DNA from 2 places in the Psychroflexus torquis ATCC 700755 genome. Region 1 is predicted to be linked to the other one. Evidence: riboswitches for the same ligand, from Rfam matches in the RefSeq annotation. Region 1 holds a riboswitch; the other holds the start of a gene.
What was found. A riboswitch is a leader RNA that binds a small molecule or an ion and turns the genes downstream of it on or off. The one in region 1 is predicted to bind thiamine pyrophosphate.
Positions count from the first base shown of each region.

Region 1 (12,941 bases):
TCTGGTATATGGGAATACAACCAAACTTTAATGGCTTCAGATGCAAGCAATGGTTCTTTCTTTGGAAATTCAGTGAACATTTCTGGTGATCAATTAGTTGTGGGAGCTTATGGTACAAATTCTGAACAAGGGGCAGCCTATGTGTATGAAAAGGATAATGAAGGAGTTTGGTTAGAAGTTCAAAAATTGAATGGGAACTCTTCAATAGAAAATGCACAATTTGGTTGGAGTACAGATATCCAACCAAATTATATTTCTGTATCCGCTCCACATATCTTCGGATTAGAAGTTGGAGAAGCTTATTTCTATAAAAGAGAGAGCAATGGTCTCTGGGTAGAAGATCAAATTATACTAGGTGAAGACACCATAGGAGAAGATTTTTATGGTTGGAGTATTGCTATGCATGAAAAACAATTAATTGCGAGTGCACCTTGGGAAGACCACGATGCCAATGGAGAAAATGGAATAGATCGAGCTGGTTCTGCCTACATTTTCGAAGATTCAGAAATGCTAGGAGGTTCCACAGATAATTCTTTAGAAGTTATTTTTACGGTATATCCTGTTCCTGCTAAAGATCATATTACCATAGCAACCAACTCTGGTACCATTTCAAAAATTAAATTGATGAACTTACAGGGAAGGCTTATCAAGGAAGAGACACTATCAGTTGAAAGAGAGTATAATTTAGATGTTTCTCGCATTGCACAGGGAATTTACTTTGTAAATGTATATATGCAAGATGGGAGAATGTCAACGAAAAAAATTATCAAGATTAATTAAGGTAGCATAGCTAAGTTATTATAATTGCAATAAGGGGCCTCTTCGGTTAAACCCAATTATATAAAGAGCAATACTTCTTTTGCTCTTTATATTTTTTTGCTTAGATACCTTAACAGCAAGTAAATAAAGACAATGAACAGAGAGTTTTCCTTTGTGAGTTTGAAGACGAAATTTGGAATAAATAGAATTTCGATAAAGTTGAACAATATGTTCAGAAAGCATATATACTTCATCTCTTTACTGATGACACTAGGGAAATAAAAACTTGAATTCAAGTTATAAGCGTAACTTTTAGATTTGATTAGTATAGATGCTTTTAAAACAGAAAGAGGAATATGTTCCTCTTTCTTGTTTTGATAGAAAGGTTATTTTACAGCTTCAAATCGCCAAAAAAGAAGTTGCAATGAATCACCTTACCAAAGAATAAAGATATACAAGGCGCAAAGAAGGTTATAATCAGAGAGCTATTGCAGTAGACAAAGAAAAGCCAGTAATTAGTCAAGAGCTAAAGCGTCATAAGGATCAAAGAAGCGGTGAATATCGCTACGAATTAGCTGTGAAGAAGTGTCGTGAGAGACATAATACAAAAACTTAAACAGATTTGTTTTACAGATGAAATAAAAACAGCTTCACAAAGACTTTTAAAGTTAGATTATAGTCCCCAACAAGTAGTAGGGATATTAAAGAAACACCAAGAACCTAGTCTAAGTGTTGAAAACATTATCACTATATCTGGAATGAGAAAAAACATAAAGAAACCCGACATAAACATTTAAAACATCAAGGCAGGCTTTATCTTAAAAGAGGCGTAGCAAAGAATTCTAGGGGTATTATAAAAAACAGGGTACGTATAGAAAACCGACCCAGTAGAGTGGAGCTCAGAGATCGCTTTAGAGATCTTGAGGTAGATTTGATAATAAGTAAAAATCACAATCAAGCTATTCTAACAATTAATGAGAGAAGCTGTGGAATGCTTAAAATGAAAAAAGTTTCTTCTAAAGAATCCAAAGGGGTAGGGGCAGCAATCATAGATTTACTAGAGGATTGGAAACCTTATTTGAAAACTATTACAGTGGATAATGGAAAAGAGTTTGCAGACCACCTTGTGGTAGTGCAGCAGCTTAATATAGATTATTATTTTGCAAGACCTTATCACTCTTGGAAACAGGGTTCAAACGAAAACCTAAACGGACTGATAAGACAATATTTACCTAAAAAAACAGACTTTACAAAAATCACTGATTACCAAGTAAAACAGATACAAGAGAAATTAAATCTAAGATCTAGAAAAAGGTTCAATTATGAAAATCCTATATCTGTGATGGATCAATGGCTATTTAACTCAGAAGTTGCATTTATAACTTGAATTCAGCATATATAAAATAGAGTAGACAAGTAAGAACTACAAAGTTTTTGCTTTTTTTATTTTTAAACTGGAATTAAAAGCATTTTTATACATAAACAGTACCCAAAATTAGAAAACCATATTTTTGGTAGAGACGATATAACAGAAAATTGCAGACGTAAAATGATGGAGTAATTATATACTTCCAGTACCCTTAGGTTTAAAACTTATTGTCAGACTGAATACTTTAAATTTTATGAAACAAAAAAAGCTCAAGAAACAAATCTTGAGCTTTTATACTATTTATATGTTTGAAAATTATCCTTTAAAGACAATTTTACGCATTCTTAAACTTTTTGGAGTGACTTCTAAGTACTCATCAGTCTTAATATATTCCATATTTTCCTCCAAAGAGAAATCTACTTTCGGTGCAATTTTCATAGCTTCATCTGTACCAGATTTACGCATGTTTGTCAATTGCTTTCCTTTAATTAGGTTTACAGCCATCTCATCAGATTTACTGTTTTCGCCAATGACTTGACCAATATAAATCTCTTGATTTACATCAATAAAGAAACGACCTCTATCTTGCAAACGGTTTAATGCATATCCTGTTGCTTTACCAGCTGCAGAAGAGATGATAGCTCCTTTTACTTCCTCAGTAAAATCTCCTTTATAAAGAGCATATTCACTAAATCTGTGGTTAATAATTGCTGAACCAGCTGTTGCTGTTAAAATTCTATTTCTTAGACCGATCAAACCTCTTGAAGGAATTGAAAATTCTAAGTGTTGTAAATCTCCTTTAGGTTCCATGATTAACATGTCTCCTTTTCTAAGGGATACTAAATTAATAGCTCTAGAAGCCATTTCTTCAGGAACATCAATAGACAATGTTTCCATTGGCTCATGTTTCTTACCGTCAATCATTTTAATAATTACTTGTGGTCTTCCCACTTGTAATTCGTACCCTTCTCTACGCATTGTTTCAATTAAAACAGATAAGTGTAAAACTCCACGTCCATAAACGTTAAATTTATCTTCACTATCAGTGGTTTCAACTTTTAATGCTAAGTTTTTTTCTAATTCTTTGAACAGACGATCACGAATGTGACGCGAAGTAACAAATTTTCCTTCTTTACCGAAGAAAGGAGAATTGTTAATTGTAAACAACATACTCATTGTTGGTTGGTCTATCTCTGTTCTTGGCAATGCTTCTGGGTTTTCTAGATCTGCAATGGTATCACCAATTTCAAATCCATCAAGACCCGTAATTGCACAAATATCTCCACAGGGTACTTTTTCTACTTGCATTTTCCCCAAACCTTCAAATACGTGCAATTCTTTAATTCTTACTTTTTTAGTAACACCATCAGCTTTACATAACGTGTAATCTTTACCCGCTTCTAAATCTCCACGGAATACACGTCCAATAGCAATTCTACCTGTAAAAGAAGAAAAATCTAAAGAAGTAATTTGCATTTGTGGTGTTCCTTCGTTGTATTTAGTTGCTGGAATAGATTCTAAAACGGCATCTAACAAAGGAATAATGTTATCCGTTTCATTTCTCCAATCTGTACTCATCCAATTATTTTTTGCAGAACCGTAAATGGTTGCATAATCTAATTGTTCTTCCGTTGCATCTAATGCAAACATTAAATCAAAAACTTTTTCGTGAACGATGTCAGGAGTACAGTTGTCTTTGTCTACTTTATTGACAACAACAATGGGAGTTAAACCTAAGTCTAAAGCTTTACCTAATACAAAACGAGTTTGTGGCATTGGTCCTTCAAATGCATCTACTAATAATAAAACACCATCAGCCATTTTTAATACACGCTCTACTTCTCCACCGAAATCGGCGTGACCAGGTGTATCAATGACATTGATTTTTGTTCCTTTATACATTACAGAAACGTTCTTAGAAAGAATGGTTATTCCTCTTTCACGTTCTAAGTCATTATTATCTAGCAATAAATCTTTACGCTCTTTACGATCGTCTAATATTTTTGCTTGATCTATAATTTTGTCTACTAAGGTTGTTTTTCCATGATCGACATGGGCTATGATAGCGATATTTCTAATTTGATGCATGCGAATTTCTTAAATTTGGTGCAAAAATACTTTTTTCTAAGCAATTTTACAAATTCTAAGTGTTTATTTTTTATTAATGTAGCTTGACATCTTATTATTTCTAGTTTAATTGCTATTATTACAGTACTTTGTTGTATTAATTTTAAAATTTAATACCCTTTAATACAATTACTCTTTTTAAATCCTTGTAAGAGATCTATTGAAAACAACCTCCTTTTAAGTTTAATACTGCAGCTGGAAAGTTGTTTTCCATTAAAATACCAATCGCTTGCGCACTGCGAAGTCCAGACTTATATACACTACTAATACCAAATTAGACCTATAATGACGCAATAAATCGTTTTACCGATACGAATTCGGCACTGGCTTTTTTCGCCTGCTTTTCATCAAAAATAATTACCGTAGCTAAGGCTATGCTAGTTATTTTTGATTTTAATCAACCAATCAATCAATCAATCAAAAAACCTGTGCTGAGCTACGTTGTAGTATAATTCAATTTATTCATACGGCATTATAAATATAATTTGGTATAACACCAAATTAGACCTATAATAACGCAATAAATTGTTTTACCGATACGAATTCAGCACTGGCTTTTTTCGCCTGCTTTTCATCAAAAATAATTACCGTAGTTAAGGCTATCCTAGTTATTTTTGATTTCAATCAATCAATCAATCAATCAATCAATCAATCAAAAAATAATTCAATTTATTCATACGGCATTATAAATATAATTTTCTATTACAGATTTAATGTTGTTCAAAACACCTTAACGATTAATAAATGGATGGTTAAAATTACATTTAAGCAAAATGATTGGAGGATACATTTGTACCACAACGGTATTTGTTGTTGTGAATGAATATTTCCATAGCTTTTATGGTTGGTTTATACCGGGTATAATTGGAGGATTTATAATAGGGAATTGGATGAGAAAGTTAAATAGAAAAACAGTCTGGAACATCACTAAAAGATAAATTTAGAATATCAAAAAGAAGAAATAAGCCTTTAAGAACAGAAATAAATATTCCATTTCTGTTCTCTATAAAATATAATCAATCTCATAAAGACTTACAGGTCAAACTCCTCTTAAAAAGTAGAATCAAAATGAAAGCTCTGATAACTGTATAGAGAAAAATGCTTGATCTTATTTTTATGAAAGATAGAAACCGAAATTCTTATGAAAATAATTATCATAAAAGAAGGGTACACCACACGAATGTGGAAGTACCCTTGCTGGCTAGCTTATAGCTGCCTTAAAACATGTATGATTATTAAATATACTACACTATATTGAAAGATCACTTGACTAGTGACACATAATTTTATCAGGAGATCATGATTTTAGTGGTAATACCAATCTAAACCTAAACTGTCGCACTAAAAAGCCTGTACTGAACTAAATTCGGTACAGGCTTTTTAAGTTGGTTTTTATCAAAAACAATTCCCTGATAAAGGCTATGCTAATTATTTCAACTTTAATCCAGCATAAAATCTGAACTGCGTTGTTGTATAATTAAATTTATTTATAGGACATTATAAATTTAACTAGGCATGAGTTAGGGATTGTATTGGCATCCTTTTGCTCTTTCGGCAAAAGATAAAAAGGAAAGCCCGACCACGCTTTTTTTTTAAAGCGTGGGAACTTCCTAAAAATCTTACAAATACACTTCAGATCCTTTTTCTTTAAACTCTTTCGATTTGGCTTCCATGCCTTTGACGATGACTTCATTGTTTACAATGTCGTTTTCTGCGGCAAAGTCGCGTACTTCCTGAGAGATTTTCATAGAACAGAACTTAGGACCACACATAGAGCAGAAATGCGCCACTTTTGCGCCATCTGCGGGTAAAGTTTCATCGTGGTATTCTAAGGCGCGCTCTGGGTCTAATCCTAAATTAAACTGATCTTCCCAACGGAACTCAAAACGCGCCATACTTAAGGCGTTGTCTCTATGTTGCGCTCCAGGATGTCCTTTTGCCAAATCAGCAGCATGTGCCGCTATTTTGTAAGTGATGACTCCGACTCGAACATCTTCTTTATTCGGCAAGCCTAAATGCTCTTTTGGTGTTACATAACACAACATTGCGCAACCAAACCAACCAATCATCGCAGCTCCAATGCCCGAAGTAATATGGTCATACCCGGGAGCAATGTCTGTCGTTAAAGGGCCTAATGTATAAAAAGGAGCCTCATCGCAAAGCTCTATTTGCTTTTCCATATTCTCTTTAATCATGTGCATTGGCACGTGACCTGGACCTTCAATAAAACACTGAACTTCGTGTTTTCTGGATATTTTTGTCAGTTCTCCTAAAGTTTCCAACTCTGCAAATTGAGCTTCATCATTGGCGTCTGCAATAGATCCTGGTCGTAAACCGTCTCCCAAAGAAAGGGAAACATCATAGGTTTTTAGAATTTCACAAATATCTTCAAAATGAGTATATAAAAAACTCTCTTTGTGATGTGCCAAACACCATTTTGCCATGATAGAGCCTCCACGAGAAACAATACCGGTAACACGCTTGGCTGTCATTGGTACATACCGTAGTAAAACGCCTGCATGAATTGTAAAATAATCAACGCCTTGTTCAGCTTGTTCTATCAGCGTATCTCTAAAAACTTCCCAGGTTAAATCTTCTGCAACTCCATTTACTTTTTCTAAAGCTTGATAAATTGGCACGGTGCCAACGGGTACAGGAGAGTTACGTACAATCCACTCTCTAGTTTCATGAATGTTTTCTCCTGTGGATAAATCCATTATATTATCTGCTCCCCAACGACAGGCCCAAACTGCTTTTTCTACTTCTTCTTCAATAGAGGAGGTCACTGCAGAGTTTCCGATATTAGCGTTTATTTTTACCAAGAAATTTCTACCTAAGATCATAGGTTCTGCTTCTGGATGGTTGATGTTCGATGGAATTACAGCACGTCCTCTGGCGACTTCTGACCGCACAAATTCCGGTGTAATTCGATCTGGAATGGAAGCGCCAAAATGTTCTCCTTTGTGTTGCTTTCGGATCTCAGTCATTTCATCTATTCGTTGATTTTCGCGAATAGCAATGTATTCCATTTCAGGTGTGATTATTCCTTTTTTAGCGTAGTGTAACTGCGTTACATTTTCTCCTTTTTTTGCACGCAAGGGTTTTTTTAATAACGAGAAACGCATGTGGTTCAAACTTTTATCATTCAACCGCTGGTTGCAATATTTGGAAGTAAACCCTTCTAATTGCTCTACATTATTTCTATCTAAAATCCATTGTTCACGAATTCTGTCAATACCAATATGTACATCTATTTTTTTATCAGGATCTGTATACGGTCCTGAAGTATCATAAACAGTTATTGGCTGATTTGGTGTTTTCTTTTTTGTCCTTGAGTCTTTGGTGTCACTTAATAAGATTTCACGCATGGCCACACTGATTTGTGGATGAATTTTTCCTGATACATATACTTTTCTTGAATTTGGAAATGCTTGTCTTGTAATCCCATTTTTACTTGGTGCAGTGTCTTTCTTTTTCATTTTATCTTAGATCAATTAAATAGTTTACAAGGTTTAATAACTAATTAGTTAACCTCCTGTTGTGGATATACCAATTAGCATTTTATCACTATTTTAAAATGCTCCAAAAAAGACCAATACATTTTCTTAAAAACAGGGCTACTTAGCGTTATGACTGTCTTATTCGTATTTATAGTTATAAAACGAACGTGGGCAATTGCCTTTAATATTTCTGAAAATTGATGGATTTCTTGGTTTACTTTTATAGTGATTATATTTATAAAATAGTACTGTAAACCTTTGGGAAGTAGTGTCTGTACAACTAAATCTAAGTAATTTTTTTCCTACGTTGGTATTAACCAAATCAGGTTCTAAGGATTTTTCTCAAACTAACTCAATAGCTACTCCCAAAATTTACAAGATAAATATACAAGGTAATTTATAATAAGAAGGATAAATAACTAAAATTATTTAGAGTCATTTCTAAAGATAAGAGTAAAACAGTGGGGGAGTGGGAAGCATTTTTATGACTAAGGGGAGTAATCCATTATAAGGAACCAAAAATAGTGTCAAAGACCGAAAAGAAATGCATTGGATTCTAAAGATTTTGATGTAGACTTAAAATATCACTAGCATCCGAAAGTCGGGATTTTAAAAAGCCCTCAGAATCACGTATTTTTGAGTTCTACCAAAAACTTTTCAAATATGGGACTCTTCAGGCGAAACAAAAATAACAATAAACCAGTCATTCGACAAATTTTAGATTTAGTACCCCATTGGTTATTTAGAAGTTGCACCAATACCTACAAAACAGATAAAGGTGTTCATAAGTATAGAACTTACGACCAGTTTGTTGCTTTAACTTTCGGACAGCTTAATAAGTGCCAGAGCCTCAATGATATATCAGCAGGAATTGGAGTTAGCGAGATTTTTATAAGCGACTTAGGTTTAACCCAAAGCCCTGCTCGTTCTACAATGAGCGATGGCAATAAAAAGCGTGACTGGCAGGTGTTTGAGAGCTTGTATTATCGTTTATTAAGTCACTATAAATCGGTGCTAAAACAGCATCATAACACCCATATTATAGAAGAGATTAAGGGCAAGGTAGTTAAACTAATAGATAGCTCAACGATTTCCTTGTGTCTGGCTATGTTTGATTGGGCAGAGTTTCGGACAGCTAAAGGAGGTATTAAATTGCACACTAGCTGGGATTATAATTTAATGATACCTGATGTAGTAAATATAACAGAAGCAAAGGTTCATGACAGATATGGATTAAAGCAACTGATTTTCCCTAAAGACACTATTATAGTTGAAGACAGAGCTTATTTCGATTTTGAATTAATGCTCAATAGAATAAAAGCAGAAAATGTATTTGTTACTAGAATTAAGTCCAACACTTTGTATGAAACGATAGAGGAGCTGGAGCTTGCTGATGATGTTGACCAACATATTCTTAAAGATGAAATAATACAACTTACATCAGGTAGGGCGATAGAAACGGGTATTTCAAAGCATAAACTAAGATTGGTACATGTTTATAAAGAAGATGAAAACAAAGTAATTGCCATTATTACCAACCAACTTGATTGGGAATACAATACCATTGCAGCATTATATAAGAAACGTTGGGATATTGAATTGTTTTTTAAAGCTTTAAAACAAAACCTACAAGTAAAAACCTTCTGGGGAACCAGTGAGAATGCAGTAAAATCGCAAATATATGTAGCGCTGATAAATTATCTACTTTTAGAGCTTATAAAGCGAACTATTTCCAAAAAAGCAGTTGCTTTTTCTAATTTGTCAGAAAAAGTGAGATTTTGCTTATATCACTACTTATCACTAGACTATGTGTGCAATGAAGTCAGAGAAGGTGTTCGTAAAGTGACAATTTCACCACAAAAAGTATTAGTGTTAGAGAGGGACTTATTTTCTGGGTAAAGTGAGCTTTTTAATGTAAACATTGGGGTAGAAACATGTTTCTTACTTCTTTCTAAAAACTTTCGGATGCTAGTGTTAAAATATAACAAACTGGCTTAGGTATTTCAATTTTCGGCAGAAAAACATAGCGTAAGTAGATCATATCAAACATTAGAAATTGATTGGGATAATAAAACAATAATAGAAAAATACAGTATTTACACTTCAATTAGACACTAAATTAAGGTGTACAACGCGTGTAAAATTAATCGTAAGTTATTCTCCACTTAGGAATCCCGAAGCGGAGGAACTCTTGGATTTTCTATTCAGTTTGCAAATATTAAATTGGTTGTCCGATCAACGCAACAAATAATATACAAACGCGTTAGCAAATATGCGATTGAAAACCAGTCAAAATTATAAATTGAAAAAAGTAATTATTCACAAATCAAAACAAAAGGAAAATTAAAAGTATGAGAAAAGTATTATCAATTTTAGTATTATTTATTACGCTGAATAGTGTTGCACAAATTAAATCGAAAGTTCAAAAAGTAAATGGAATCGAAGTTTATTTATTGGCAGAACCTGTAAGAGAATATGAAACTTTAAAAGGAGGTGGAAAAGGAATACAATGGGGTTCTGTTATTACTGGAGGATTGGTAAATGAAAGTATAGCTACAAAGGTGAGTAAGTATATTAATAAATTAGCTAAACAATACAAATATGAAAATATAAAATTTGACGCAGTAATTTATACAAACGGAAAACAAATGACTGCAATAAAGTTTACGGACGAAAAAACTCCTGAAAATGACAGAATTGCCGTAGTTCAAAAAATTGAGGCAATTCCTTTCTTTGTGATGAGTGAACCTATAAAAGACTATGATTTCATAAAAAAAATTAGGGGAGGAATTAAGTGGAAATCTGCTTTAACGGGAGGTTTAATAAATAATAGTATTGAACAAGATTTATTGAAGTTTGCGAAAAAAATGGAAAAGAAATTTTGGAGAAAACAAATATCCGCCGGATTCAAGTCATAAATGCAACTTCTGGGTTAAATAATAATTGATCCATTACAAATATAGGATTTTCATAATTGAACCTTTTTCTAGGTCTTAGATTTAATTTCTCTTGTATCTGTTTTACTTGGTAATCAGTGATTTTTGTAAAGTCTGTTTTTTTAGGTAAATATTGTCTTATCAGTCCGTTTAGGTTTTCGTTTGAACCCCGTTCCCAGGAGTGATAAGGTCTTGCAAAATAATAATCTATATTTAGCTCTTGCGCTACCACAAGGTGGTCTGCAAACTCTTTTCCATTATCCGCTGTAATAGTTTTCAAATAAGGTTTCCAATCCTCTAATAAATCTATGATTGCTAAGCCTACCCCTTTGGATTCTTTAGAAGGAACTTTTTTCATTTTAAGCATTCCAGAGCTTCTATCATTAATTGTTAGAATAGCTTGATTGTGATTTTTACCTATTATCAAATCCACTTCAAGATCTCCAAAGCGATCTCTGAGCTCCACTTTACTAGGTCGTTTTTCTATACTTACCCTGTCTTTTATAATACCCCTAGAATCCTTTGCTGCGCCTCTTTTACGATAACGCCTGCCTTGATGTCTTAGATGCTTATGTAGGGTTCCTTTATGTTTTTTATCATTCCAGATATGTTGATAAAGTGTTTCAACACTTACACTAGGTTCTTGGTGTTTCTTTAATATCCCTACTACCTGTTCTGGACTATAATCTAACTTTAAAAGCCTTTCTGAAGCTGTTTTTATTTCATTTGTAAAACAAATCTGTTTAGGTTTTGTTTTATGTCTCTCGCGACACTTTTTCACAGCTAATTCATAGCGATATTCACCGCTTCTTTGATCCTTATTACGCTTTAGCTCTCGACTAATTACTGACTTGTCTTTGTCTATACTTTCTGCAATAGCTCTATGGTTATAGCCTTCTTTGCGCATTACAGATATTGTATATCTTTGTTCTTTGGTAAGGTGACTCATTGCAACTTCTTTTTTGGCGATTTGATGCTGTAAAAATAACCTTTCCATCAAAACAAGAAAGAGGAATATTTTCCTCTTTCTTGTTTTGAAAAAGTAGCTATAATAATCAAATCTAAAAGTTGCATTTATTAGTTGAATTCAAGTCCGCAATAATGTATAAACGTGGAAAAAAGGCAATTGCTATAAAATTTAATAAGTAGGTTTTAAGAAAGTACGTTTGCTAACATCATAATAAAAATGGTAAAGTTGGTAGAACTCTACTTCTACTATGTCCTAAGGTTAGCCCTTATTAGAAAAATAAATGTAGGGGTTAAATAAATCCATTTTTAACTATATAAGAGTTGTGCTTATTTTAATTGGAAGTTTATTTGCTTTTACTATACCTGTATATTAGAGTGATTTTGATTTTAGTCAGACAGGGCAAATCAGCAATACAATTGGTGGAATAAATGCGCTAATAATTATTGTAATTGAAGTAATTTTAAACTTCATAACCAAGGTTAAGATTAACGAGTTTATAAAAAGCCGTTAGTCTTAACGTTGGTTTTCTATTTCAAGGTAATTGTGAAGCCATTGGAGGCCATTAATTAGCTATTGATTAGTCTATTAGTAGCTAGTAAAAAGCATTTTAAGATTCTTTTACAATAGAGTGTAATCTAATGTTGTGGTTTGAGATATAGATTAATTACTTCCAATATTTCAGCATTTATTAAAGCATGTTTTTAATGTTAAGACTTTTAAGACAATAAAAAAATCACTAAATTTATACTGTTACTGAAATGAGAATAACACAACTTATTATATTGTCCATATTTTGTGCTTCATGTAAAAAAAACTTATAATCAATGACTTCTATTAAGGATACATTCATAAAAAGATTCGAAGATTTTTCAATGAAAGCGAATGAAATTATTTCAAATAATCCTGAATACAAACAAGAATCGCAATTATATCACTACACTTCATTAGAAGCGATGGAGGCAATGATTAAATCTCAATCCATTAGAGCTTCTAGTATTTTTTTAATGAATGACCCTAATGAATTAATATATGGTCAAGAATATATCTCCAATAAATTTGATCAAACACTATCTAATAAATTAAAGCAGTCATATAAAGGACAATCGATTAACAACTTTTCAGCGTTCGTTTTCAGTCTATCAGAATTGAACGACGATATGAATCAATGGGAAAAATATGGAAATAAACATAAAGGAATACGTGTTGGTTTTACTCCTAAAAACCTTCTTGAATTCTGGTGTGAAATTGATAACATTACTGTGTTTTTGATTCCAGTAATA
Region 1 is NC_018721.1:4,253,607-4,266,547, reverse strand. It holds gene P700755_RS18320 (T9SS type A sorting domain-containing protein) at 1-780, shown strand, start outside; gene P700755_RS20350 (hypothetical protein) at 1,350-1,556, shown strand; gene P700755_RS18910 (IS30 family transposase) at 1,511-2,146, shown strand; gene typA (translational GTPase TypA) at 2,444-4,216, opposite strand; gene thiC (phosphomethylpyrimidine synthase ThiC) at 5,875-7,734, opposite strand; TPP riboswitch at 8,038-8,132, opposite strand; gene P700755_RS18295 (IS4-like element ISPto2 family transposase) at 8,419-9,654, shown strand; gene P700755_RS18290 (hypothetical protein) at 10,107-10,673, shown strand; gene P700755_RS18285 (IS30 family transposase) at 10,663-11,640, opposite strand; gene P700755_RS18280 (DUF2971 domain-containing protein) at 12,534-12,941, shown strand, end outside.

Region 2 (12,941 bases), 920 kb from region 1:
AGATGGTCAAGATATGACGGCTCATGTTTGGGACGGTGGTCATGCTAGAGTCACTCACCAAGAATACCAAACCTCTGGGAACACTAGAGTTACGATAATGGATGTAGCTTCGGAAGGTTTAGATTTAAATTTTCATGCGGCCCATGTCACTGGGACTATCATGGCTTCTGGCGTGGTTCCAAATGCAAAAGGAATGGCTCCAAAGGGCAATGTTGAAGGGTATAAATGGAATAATGACCTAGCTGAAGCTACAGCCGCTGCTGCTCAGGGCATGTTGGTTTCAAACCATTCCTATGGATTTAGACCAAATACATTGCCAGACTATTATTTTGGGGGGTACATTGGGGAATCTAGAAATTGGGATGTAATTCATTATAATGCACCTTTTTATTTGATGGTTGTTGCTGCTGGAAACGATGGTACTAACTCATGGAATGGATCTCCATTGGATCCCAGTAATCCTAGCTACGATAAATTAACTGGACATTCTACAGCGAAAAACAATTTGGTTGTTGCAAGTGCAAGAGACGCTAATGTCACTAATGATGGAGAATTGATTTCAGTATTTATAAGTTCTTTTAGTAGTCAAGGTCCTACAGATGACCTTAGAATAAAACCAGATATCACTGGTAATGGTCAAGGTGTTTTTTCGACTTATGAAACTGGAGATACAGCTTACGGTGAAATTTCAGGGACTTCTATGGCTTCTCCAAATGTTACGGGGAGTGCATTATTGCTTCAGCAACACTCAAATAATTTATATGGAAATTATTTGAGATCAGCTTCGCTTAAAGGACTTATACTTCACACAGCAGATGATGCTGGTTTGGATGGCCCTGATGCGGTATTTGGCTGGGGGCTAATGAATTCTAAAAGAGCTGCTGAAAGTTTGAGTCAAAAAGATAACGGTGTTATCATTAATGACTTGTCTTTATTACCTGGTCAAACGTATACCTTAGAAGTGGAAAGTAATGATGTTGATGCACTTTTGGCTTCCATATCATGGACAGATCCTGCTGGGGCAGCAACAACACAAGTTAATTCTGATGAAGCACGATTGGTGAATGATCTTGATATATCCTTAGAACAAACAGGAACCGATTATCTTCCTTGGAGATTAACTGGTGTTAATACTAATGAAAAGGGGAATAATTCCAGAGATCCATTTGAAAGAGTAGACATCGAAAATGCCTCAGGTACTTATACGATTTCCGTAACTCATAAGGGGAGTCTTACCAATGGACAGCAGAATTTTACTTTAATTGTAACGGGTCTTTATGCAGAGCCAGTTGTTTGTGAAGCTGTTCCTCCATCTGGAATTACCGTAGTTGGAATAGATTCAGAATCTGCCTCTTTATTATGGGATAATGCTCCAGGCGGCGAGTTTGATTTCAGATATAGAGAAGAAGGAACCACAGATTGGATCGAAAGTAGTTTACAAACCAATGCCATTAATTTGGAGGGTCTTGCAGAATTAACTACGTATGAAGTTCAAATCCGTACTCAATGTTTAACTGAAAATACCACATCGGACTATTCCGAACCCATAACATTCACAACTGAAGAATTTGTTTTAGAGTATTGTAATTCTGCCGGCGAGAGAACGACCGACGAGCACATCGCCAGAGTAAGATTACATACTTTAGATAACGAATCTGGTGCTGGATTAGGGTATACAGATTTTACAAATCTTTCCACAGAACTAATTGTAGCAGAATCGTATACAATTACAGTTAATCCCAATTGGTCGGGAATAATCTATGACGAAGGAATTAATGTTTGGATAGATTTTAATCTGAATGGAGATTTTACTGATGATGGAGAATTAGTTTTATCAAGTGCGCCTTCAAAAAGTCCAGAGGTGAGTTCAACGTTCACAGTTCCTGAAGGTTCTGTAGAAGGAGAAAACTTAAGAATGCGAGTTTCTATGAAATATGATGGTTTACCATCACCTTGTGAATCTTTTGAATGGGGAGAGGTTGAAGATTACTCAGTAATTCTGTTATCTGATGAAACGTGTAATTTACTTGCACCTGAGGGTGAAGCAGAGCAAGATTTCTGCTCTGTTCCGTTATTAGACGGCTTAGAAGTGGATGCAGTAACTGTTGTCTGGTATACACAAGAAAGTAATGGAACTGCTCTAGCAGCAGACTACATAATTTCTAATGGAGAAACACTTTATGCTGCTAGCTTAGAAGGTGAATGTGAAAGCCAAGACCGTCTTTCCGTGACCGTTACCTTTAGTGATGAAGCGCCCGTTCCAACTCAAGCAGTTTTAGAAGATGTTGTTGCTCAATGTGAAGTAGTGGAGCTTTTCGCGCCAACTTCACAAGACAATTGCGATGCAGTTGAAATTGAAGGGACAACGACTGTAGAATTTCCTATTTTAGAAAGCACAACGGTGACATGGGAATTTGAAGATAGTTCTGGAAACATAAGTAATCAAACTCAAGATATCATTATTGATGATAATAAAAATCCAGAAATATTGTTGAATGAGAATATTGTTTTAGAATTGGATGAGGATGGTAATGCAACACTTAGCCTAGACGATGTAGATGGAGGTTCAATAGATAATTGTGGTATTGCAACTCAGGAGTTAAGTCAAGTTGATTTCAACTGTGATGATTATGATCCTGAAAATGAAGTGGTAGAGGTTATATATACACTGATTGACACTAGTGGCAACGAAGTACAAGAAACGGTAAGTATTACATTGTTAGATCCTACCTCAGCTTGTACATTAAGTTCAAATGTATTTGAGACTCTTAAAGTAGCACTATACCCAAATCCTGCTCAACAGACATTGTTTCTTGAGCTTGGAAATACGCCATTAACCATTGATAAAGTGACTGTTTTTGATATTCAAGGAAAACTTCTTATATCTTTAATACCTAATGGTTTAAATACGGCGATAGATGTATCGTCCTTATCCTCAGGAAATTATTTCCTAAGGATGTCTTCAGGAAAAGACACGATGACCAAAAGATTTATTAAGGAATAAAACTATATAATCTAATTAGTGATAACCCCTGCATCTAATGATGTGGGGGTTTTTGTTTTGTAGGAAATAAATCCAACTTCAATGGTTTAAACAAATTTGTTTTCAAAATATCGCAAATACTCAGTTTTTTTTAATCATGGGAATAAAATAATTCAATTTATTTATAAGACATTATAAATTTAGTTTGGTATTAAACTAAGTTTGTAAAAAACTTACCTTAGCATCATAACTCAAATATATGACCATTCAAGAGCGAATTGAAAATTCAAAGACTGTCATTTTTAAAGCTGTTTTTCCAAACACTACAAATCATTACGATACACTATTTGGAGGAACTGCCATGCAATCCATGGACGAGACCGCTTTTATAACAGCAACTAGGTTTAGTAGACAACGTATGGTGACTGTAAGTAGCGATAAAATTGATTTTAAAAAACCAATACCAGCTGGAACAATAATAGAATTAGTTGGACTTGTAACTTATGTTGGCAATACAAGCCTGAAAGTTAGGGTAGATATTTTTGTAGAAGAGATGTATACAGAATTTAGAGAAAAAGCTGTGACTGGAGAATTCACCTTCGTGGCTATAGATGAAGACAAAAATCCTGTCAAAGTCATTTAGAAGGTTTTTTTTGATTTTATTTTCGTTAAAAATTAACGCTTCCCACTACTCAGCTCAGGCTTTATCTTAAAATTAATGTAAAATCTAGAGATTTAGAATAGCTGAAGGGGATAAGTTAACTTACATTATTTACTTTTATATGATCGTTAGGAGTGCCGAAAGGCTGAGAGTATATCCTAGAACCTGAACTGAGTAATATCAGCGTAGGAAAACGAAACAAAAATTGAAAAAAAATCAATAAACCGTTTCGTGTATACACATGAAGCGGTTTTTTTAATTTTATACAAAAATGAAATCATTACAAGGCATTTATGCCGTTACAGACGAAGTATTAACTCCAAAATCTACCATTGTAAAACAGGTAGAAGAAGCCTTGGAGGCAGGAGCCAAAGTCATACAACTTAGAGATAAGTCATCTACAGATGACGAGCTAGAGCCTATTGCTAAATCTCTACAAGATTTGTGTGATCAAAAAAAAGCGACTTTTTTTATAAATGACAGAGTGCAATTAGCCAAAAAAATAGGTGCTGATGGCGTTCATGTCGGTTTTAGAGACCAAACCGTAAAAGAAACTCGAGAAGAAGTTGGAGAAAAAATGCTTATTGGAGTGTCCTGCTATGGAGATATTGAACGCGCAAAGCAAGCGGTAAATGATGGAGCCGATTATGTGGCATTTGGGGCTATTTATCCTTCCAAAACGAAGCCTAAAGCCGATGTGGTGAGCAAAGAAATTATTTCCAAAGCTAAAGCAGAACTAGATGTCCCAATTTGTGTCATAGGGGGGATCAATCGTAAAAACATCAATGAAATTGTTGATTTTCAACCGGATTTATATGCTTTGGTAAGTGATATTTTTGAATCTGAAAGTATAAAAAAGACGGTTACAGAATTAAACAAACTCATTTCAAAATCAGAATAAAATGAAACTAGCTATCGAATGGTTTTTAAACCCAGACCACCTGCCAATAATCGTTGCCGAAGCAAAGGGTTTTTTGAAAAAAAATGGAATCAGCGATTTTGAATTGATAGTACCAACAGACCACTATGACGGTCTTCAAGATCTCATTGAAGGAAACATAGAATTTGCGACCAACGAACCTTTGCACCTCATTGAGCAGTACCATACAGAATTCCTTTCTCTTGGAACTTATTTTGAAACTAAAGGTGGCGTTATTATGAAAACAACTTCTTTTGAGGCCCTAAAGAAAGGTGAGAAAATCCAAGTTGCCACTCCAGTTTCAAATGAGAAAACCAATGGCATTGGCCTTGAAATTATAAAGCGTTATGGGGCTAAACAAGGCGTAAACATCAAGCCTTCACAGATTGAATTTATTGCTAAGGATTTTTACCTTATCAAACACATGAAAGAAGGAGCAGATGCAGGATGGCTGTATTTTTATAATTTTGAAGGTATTGAAGCTAAACATGAAAATATGGATGTGATCCATATGGACTCAGATTCGGCTGGGTTTGCAAACTTTTGTGCTTTAGACCTTTTTACCTCAAAATCATATTATCAAAAAAATAAAGAAAAAGTAAATGCATTCGTAGAAGCTATCCAAGAGGCTATTGAATTTATTGAGACAAACCCAGAGGAAGCTTATACTATTTACTATGCGTATACAAAAGAAGAATCAACTCCACTGATGGACGATATTTTGAAAGCGACAACCAAATGTTTTAGTAAAGACTTTGAATCTTTATCGGAAAAAGAGCTACCTATTTTAAAGTTCTTTAATGAGATCGGCATCACAGATCTAAGTGAAGATAAATTCAAAAAAGCATTTTTAAATTAAAATTTATGTTAGAAAAACAAATTTACAGTCAATTATCCAATTTAAGATCCAAAACTCCACTTGTAGAGGCCATTACCAATTACGTGACTATAAACGATTGTGCAAATATTCTGTTGAGCATTGGTGCATCGCCAGCCATGTGCGAATCTGCAGATGAAGCTTATGATTTTACAAAGCTTGCCAACGCTGTTTACCTAAATATAGGAACCTTAACCAAAGAGCAAGAGCTAGCTATGCTACAAGCTGTTAAAGCAGCAGATGAGCTCAACATACCTTTGGTTTTAGATCCAGTAGGTTGTGCAGCTATCCCAAGACGAATTGGTTTTATAGATAAGTTAAGATCTTTTGGTAAGGTAGATATCATTAAAGGCAATCTCGGCGAGATCAAATCTTTGGCAGGAGTAGAAACTAAAGTGCGTGGAGTGGATTCCTTAGATAAGGGTGAGGATGGCGTAGAAGTTTGTCAACAACTAGCTAAAGATTGGAAATGCATTGTTGCAGCTTCAGGCAAAATTGATATTATAACCGATGGAGAAACAACGGCACTTGTTCATAATGGCGATGACATGTTAACCAAAGTCACAGGAGCTGGGTGTATGCTTGGGGCCCTTACTGCTGGATTTTGCGGTGCCAATAAGGAAAATTTGTTAGCCTCTTGTATAGCGAGTTTCTTGAGCATGGGAATAGCTGGTGAACATGCTGCCCAGCACAATAGAGGGTGTTATCCTGGGAGTTTTAGAGTATTTCTTATCGATGAAATATATAAACTTAATGACACCATTTTGAGAGATAAATCCAAGATTGAATTTGTTTAAATTGGTATAATACCATGCGATTAGTCCACTATTAAAATAAATGAATTATGAATTATAAATGGTTTTTGAAAACAGTTGATTTAGTACATCCATTAATGAACCAAATTAAAAATCATGCGTTCATTAAAGAGTTAAGTGAAGGAACTTTAAGTGCTGAACAATTTCATTTTTATATGTACCAAGATTCTTTTTATCTATCTATTTATGGGAAGGTATTAGGTAATATTGCTACCCAATTAAAAGATCCTTATCATTCGTTGGACTATATGAGTTTTGCGAATGGAACTATTGAAGTTGAAAAAGATTTGCACAAAGAATTTATAACTCAATTGAAAGGATTTAAGGCACCAGAGAAATCTCCAACTTGTAGCTTGTATACTGGTTTTCTTACTGAAGTTTATCAGTACGATTCTATAGAAGTGAGCTTATCTGCTGTTTTGCCTTGTTTCTGGATTTATAAAGAAGTCGGGGATTATTTGCTGTCAATTGCCAACACAAATAATAATCCTTACCAAAAGTGGATAGATACCTATGGAGGTGAGGATTTTTCAAAGTCTGTTGATCGCGCTATTGAAATTACAGAGTATTATGCTCAAAATACCACGCCCAAAGTAAGAGAAGAAATGACACAAGCTTTTCTAAAGACTGCACAACTGGAATGGATGTTTTGGGATAGTGCTTATCGCAAGGAAAAATGGCCAGTCTGAGTTAAAAAACCATCAATAATAAATGACTAAAAATGAAAACGTACCCAAAGCTTTTAATCATAGCAGGAAGTGACTCTGGTGGTGGAGCAGGCATACAAGCTGATATTAAGTCGGCTGGAGCTTGCGGAGCTTATTCTGCAACCATAATTACTGCTATTACAGCCCAGAACACCCTTGGTGTAAACGCTATTGAAGGTGTTTCTCCTCAGATGATAGCCAACCAATTGACAGCGGTGATGGATGATATTGGAGCAGACGCCTTAAAAATAGGGATGCTTCATTCTAAAGAGGTTATCGAAGAAGTTGCAAAACATCTTCAACATTATAAAGCAAAACATATCGTTTTAGATCCTGTTATGGTAGCTACTTCTGGTGATCCTTTGCTTCAGGAAGATGCCATACAGGCCTTGATGCATCAAATAATACCCCAGGCAGAAGTAATCACACCTAATGTGCCCGAAATGGAGCTTCTCCTAGGTGAAACTATTAAAAATACTACGGAGTTTTCGGACTATGCAAGAGCTTTGGCCGAAAAGTTTAAGGTCTCTGTTTTACTTAAAGCTGGACACCTAAAAGGTGATAAATCTGTCGATATTTTATTCAATGTAAAAACAAAACAGATAACAAAATTGAGTTCACCAAGAATCACAACCAAAAATACACATGGTACAGGATGTAGTTTATCTTCTGCATTAGCAAGTTATTTGGCTCAAGGTTTTAGTTTAGAAGACGCTTCTCAAAAAGCAAAAACATTTATTTACCAAGCGATCAAAGCGGGTGGTGATTATAAATTAGGCAAAGGCTCAGGTCCAATTCATCATTTTTATAAGTTGGGAGACTAATTTTTTAATTTTGAGTTTACTTTTTATTTTTATCAATATATGTGGTAACGCGTTGTTCTAAAATAGGAAGGGTGACGACTCCTTGCTCAAGAATAACTTCATGAAACTCACGGATATCAAAGCCACTACCTAGTATTTTTTCAGCTTTCGCTCTTAATTCACGAATTTTGATCTCACCAATCTTGTAAGAAACGGCTTGTCCTGGCCATGAAATATAGCGATCTACTTCGGTATTTATATTGTGTAACGAAAGGGCTGTCTCTTTGGTGAAATAGTCTACAGCTTCCTCTCGAGTCCATCCCATGGCATGAATGCCCGTCTATAACTAAACGACAAGCACGCCATTGCTCGTAAGTCAGTTTCCCAAATCGCTCATAGGCGGTGGTATAAATCCCCATTTCTTCAGCAAGGAACTCAGAGTACAATCCCCAGCCTTCTCCATAGGCGGATAAGTACATGTTTTTTCTAAAATCAGGGATGCTATCGCCAAGCTCTGCATTAAGAGCGTTTTGTAAATGATGTCCAGGGACTGCTTCGTGAGCAGTTAAGGACGGTAAGACATATAAAGGTCGGTTGGTTAAGTTGTAGGTGTTGACCCAATAATACCCCGGCTGAGTGTCATTAGAAGCGCCAATATAGCGGCCTGTTGTATATTTAGGAGCAATGGCATCGGGGACTTTAGCGACACCATAGGGTTTTCTAGGTAAAGTCTTGAAATAGGCCGGGAGCTTGGCATCGATACGTTTGGCTATATCACGGGCTTCTTTTAAAAGGTCTTCTCCAGTTTTAGCATAAAACTGCTCATCGGTTCTAAGGAATTGGATGAACTCTTCAAAGCTCCCCTCAAAACCAAGGTTAGTTATGATGGCTTTCATTTCTGTATGGATTCTCGCCACTTCATCCAAACCAATTTGATGAATGTCTTCAGCAGTTAGATCCAAGGTTGTATAGTAATTTAACCGATTTTGATAGTAGGCTTCGCCTTGTGGTCCTTCTGAGACCCCTAAAGTGGTTTTAGTAGTGGGCAAATAGTCCACTTCAAAAAAGCTCTTAACACGTCTAAATTGTGGAATGACATTGGCCTTTATGGCTGTTCTTGCTGCTTGAATCACAGAGTCTTTTTGAGATTCTGATAGAGTAGAAGGGAGGTTCTGAAAGGGTTCGTAAAAGTAACTGTCTTCAGGTTGGTCAACGATTTGAGAATCGTAAGTCGATTCATAGCCTTCAAAAATCACTCGGGGTTGGGTGATGCCTTTTTTTAAGCCTTGTCTCAGAAGTTTAAAATGTTGGTCGACATATGTAGGAATAGCGTTGAGTTTGTTGAGATAAACTTTCACTTGCTCATAAGTGTTGAGGTCTCTCACTTCATAAGATAGACTAAGATGGAAACCAGAATCGGACAGTAGTGGATTTAAGTAGGCTTCAAACTCATAGAAGTCCACTGTTTCCTTAAGCTTAAACTTTAGCATTTCTAATGAAATCTGTTCAGTTTCTGAAAGTTGACTGTTATCTATTTCAGCTAAATCGGTAAGGAGTTGACTCGCAAAATCAGCTTCTTGTTGGTAATAAGTTTTTGTGTATAGACCCAAGGGATAGGTTTTTAGATCATACCCTTTATGGTCTTGATAGGTCTGAACGATGGAATCTAATTGCCGACTAGGGGTCTGACTCTTACCTAAATTTACTACTAAAAGGCAGACTATAGAACATATAATGTATTTCATGGATGTTTATTTTAAAGTTTAAAGATAGATTATATGCAGGAAATAGGGTCGTCTAACAACTTCCAACTAAGGAGATATCTTATAATATTGATTTTGAGATTAAGGGGTTAAAAAATATATAAGACCTATTCATATTAGACTAAAGGTATTTTTTCAAACAAAAATTCATTGAAACCACTCGAACTGACATTTCTAATATGCTATTATCATCAAGTTTTTAAAGTTATAAAAAAGCTGATATTAAGTTGTTTTGTCTTCTCGAGTATTCCGACGTTTTCGTAGGGATACTCGAGATGTGTCTTGTTATCTGAAGCGTTTTCGACTAGTTTCAATGATTTTTTCAAGCAAAAATTCATTGAAACTAGTCGAACCGACATTTCTAGTATGCTATTATCATCAAGTTTTAAATCTATAAAAAAACTGATATTAAGTTGTTTTGTCTCATCGAGTATTCCGACGTTTTCGTCGGGATGTATCGAGATGTGTCTTGTTATCTGAAGCGTTCTCGATACAATTTCAATGATTTTTTCAAACAAAAATTCGTTAAAACCACTCGAACTGACATTTCTAGTATGCTATTATCATCAAGTTTTAAATCTATGTTTTCGAAATAAACCGTTTTTTTTCGCCTGCTTTTTATCAAAAATAATCAATAAATCTGTGCTGAGCTACGTCGTAGTATAATTCAATTTATTTATATGACATTATAGGTTTAATTTGGCATTAAAGAAATATGTAAATTAAGAATTATGAAAATTGATATATGTTCACTTCTCTGGATCTAAAAATATAACTCCTCTATCTTAGGTGATTAAATTCTTTCTCACTGAATTTTTCCATTTGATTTAAAGCGGTGTTCTAAGATTAATGTGTCCAATGTTTATCTAAAATTATATAGATATGAGACCTTCAGCGTAAAGGGATGCCTTCAATTGTGTAGCCACAAAATACTTACAGTATTATTTGAATTGGTCTTTATTAAAATCAAGAACTCAACCCGTAAAATATCAACACTCACAGGCAATGCCTTTGCTTCAAATAGCGCATGCTAAGTGTGAACAACAACTATTGAATACGCTGATTAGGACTCAGCTTAATCTGATAATCAAAATAGTGAATTTCGTTAAAAATAAATCAGAAGGAAATTGAAAGTAATTAAATACTGACTTCTACACTTTTTATTTCCTCTTAGTTGAGCAAAGTATCGCGTAGATATGAAGTGTTTATAGTGTGGGTGGACGTCCGCAAAACACTTCAATGCCCAAACATCCAAAGTCTTTAGTGCCAAAGCAGCAGTGAGCGTATTTCTTTTTTAATCTTTTCTGTTTCTATAAACTCAACATATAAATACTAGCTGGTTTAAACTAGAGCCTTCTTCTTCAATAGCCATCTATCTTGAGGTAGATAGTCTTTACCTTTAGGTGAAATCACAATTTTATCAAGTATGTTGACCTCTTTAAATAATAATTCTAAAAATAGGTCTGGATGAAATGCAGAATATGTTCTATGCCCTTCCTTTACGTTTCCTTTTATAATTAGTTCTCCTTGGTCGAATTTTTTCCTTTCTTCCTCTATCAGCTTTGGCCTGAAATTTTCTCCCTGAGTTGTTATAAGCATTACCCCGCCTGGTTTTAAGACTCTTTTTAATTCATTAAACCAGTTAAAGTGCATTTCTTTTGAAAGGTGGGTAAAAATTGAGATTCCATAAATGGCATCAAATGTGTTATCTTCATAAGGAAGTTTTGCTTCCAAATTATTGTGATTAAAGTTCACCTTCTGAATATTCTTTTTGCACCATTGTATAGATTCTTTATTATAATCTGTTCCATAAAAACTAGATTGGTCATTAGAAATATAAGGCATATGCCTAATTATTCTTCCAGGACCACACCCCCAATCTAAAATTTTTCCTCCAGACAAGTTTATGTGTTTTCCTAATAGTTTAAAAATCCATTCAGCAGTTGTTTTACCCCCAAAATAATATTTTGAGTAATCAATTTGAAAAGATTCATACATTAAGTAATCAGGCGGCAGTAAAATTTCCGGATTATCTTTTTTAAATTTTTTATTCAGTTTTTTATTTTTATTTCTCTCTAATACGTACCTCAATTTATCAAGAGGATAGAGAAGTCTATACTGTCGAAGAGTATTTGATATTTGTCCTTTGTTCATTCCTTTTTGCTATTCGATGATTAACTTTATACTGCCTGTTCCTGAAAGAGTCATAACTTTTGCAATATAGACACCACTAGATAAATCGGAGACATCAATATTCATATTTAGGCTGTTTGGATAAAGAGCTTTAATCTGATGACCAAGAATATCAAACAGATATAGGGTTTCGATGATTTTATTTTCTGAGCGTATGGTCAATTGGTCTTTCGCTGGGTTTGGATAACTGCTCAATTCTCCCTTAATATTGGATAATTGATCAAAGCCATCGCTGAGTGTATTGGATACTTGCTCAATATCATCAAATAAGAATGTCGCATTAGCAGAGGCATCGTTTGGTCCATTATAGCCTAGCATCAATGTCAGAACATTATAAATTGGGTTATCCCCGTTTGAAAGGTCCCAAGTATAGGTTGCCCATTCGCCCGATACGGTAGTGAAGACGTCTTGTTCTTTTCCGAAATCCTCTACATTACTTTCTAACTTAAATTTCAACAAAGTGCCTACAGGGGCATCGGTATATACTTTCATAGAGATAGTTCCAAAAGTAGACATGTTTTCAATAAAGTCTGTTAAGGCCAACTTACTCCGCATAAATCCATCACCGCCACTTCGAATAAATTGCCCAACGTTAAGACTAGGGTTGTTTGCGTTTATCTGTGGATTCGGAATGACAGATGCTATTGCACCAAAAAAATTGGTAAAGTCTGAAGTGACGACACTGTTCTCAAAATCAATGGGTAGACTGGTTGGCTCAGGCTCTAGTATAGAAGGACCTATTTCTTGTTGTACATCGTCAAACAAAAATGTAGAGGTGGCTGAACCATTTCCAACATTGCCAAAGTCGAACATAAATTGTATTCTATCGTATTCGTTAGACTGACCGTGAAAATTCCAGCTAGCAATCTCCCATTCTCCAGAAACTGTAGTTAGATAATCTAAATTGGTAGTGCCAGAAGGCCCTTGAAGCTCTAATTTTATTCTTGTGCCTACTGGAGCTGTTGTATTCACCTTCATAGAAATTTGCCATAATGTAGAAAGGTCTAGATTATTAGCAAAAAACACTTTACTTCCAGCCCAAAAATCGCCTCCATCTCGAACAACTTGACCTACTTTACTAGAAGTGTTGATGCCATTCATTTCAGGGTTCGTAATCACGCTTAATGTTGCTCCTGAATAGCTCAGAAAATCGGTATCAACGATTCCTGTTTCAAAATCTATCGGTAAAGAAGCTGGAACTGGCGCTAATGGTCCCTCGA
Region 2 is NC_018721.1:3,335,909-3,348,849, forward strand. It holds gene P700755_RS14420 (S8 family serine peptidase) at 1-3,004, shown strand, start outside; gene P700755_RS14425 (acyl-CoA thioesterase) at 3,243-3,626, shown strand; TPP riboswitch at 3,765-3,853, shown strand; gene thiE (thiamine phosphate synthase) at 3,916-4,545, shown strand; gene P700755_RS14435 (ABC transporter substrate-binding protein) at 4,547-5,422, shown strand; gene thiM (hydroxyethylthiazole kinase) at 5,428-6,237, shown strand; gene tenA (thiaminase II) at 6,285-6,944, shown strand; gene thiD (bifunctional hydroxymethylpyrimidine kinase/phosphomethylpyrimidine kinase) at 6,977-7,786, shown strand; partial or broken gene P700755_RS14455 (DUF885 domain-containing protein) at 7,803-9,510, opposite strand; gene P700755_RS14465 (class I SAM-dependent methyltransferase) at 10,870-11,682, opposite strand; gene P700755_RS14470 (T9SS type A sorting domain-containing protein) at 11,692-12,941, opposite strand, start outside.
Region 2: it holds a riboswitch for thiamine pyrophosphate, as region 1 does, so the genes downstream of both, thiE (thiamine phosphate synthase) here and thiC (phosphomethylpyrimidine synthase ThiC) in region 1, are expected to answer to the same signal.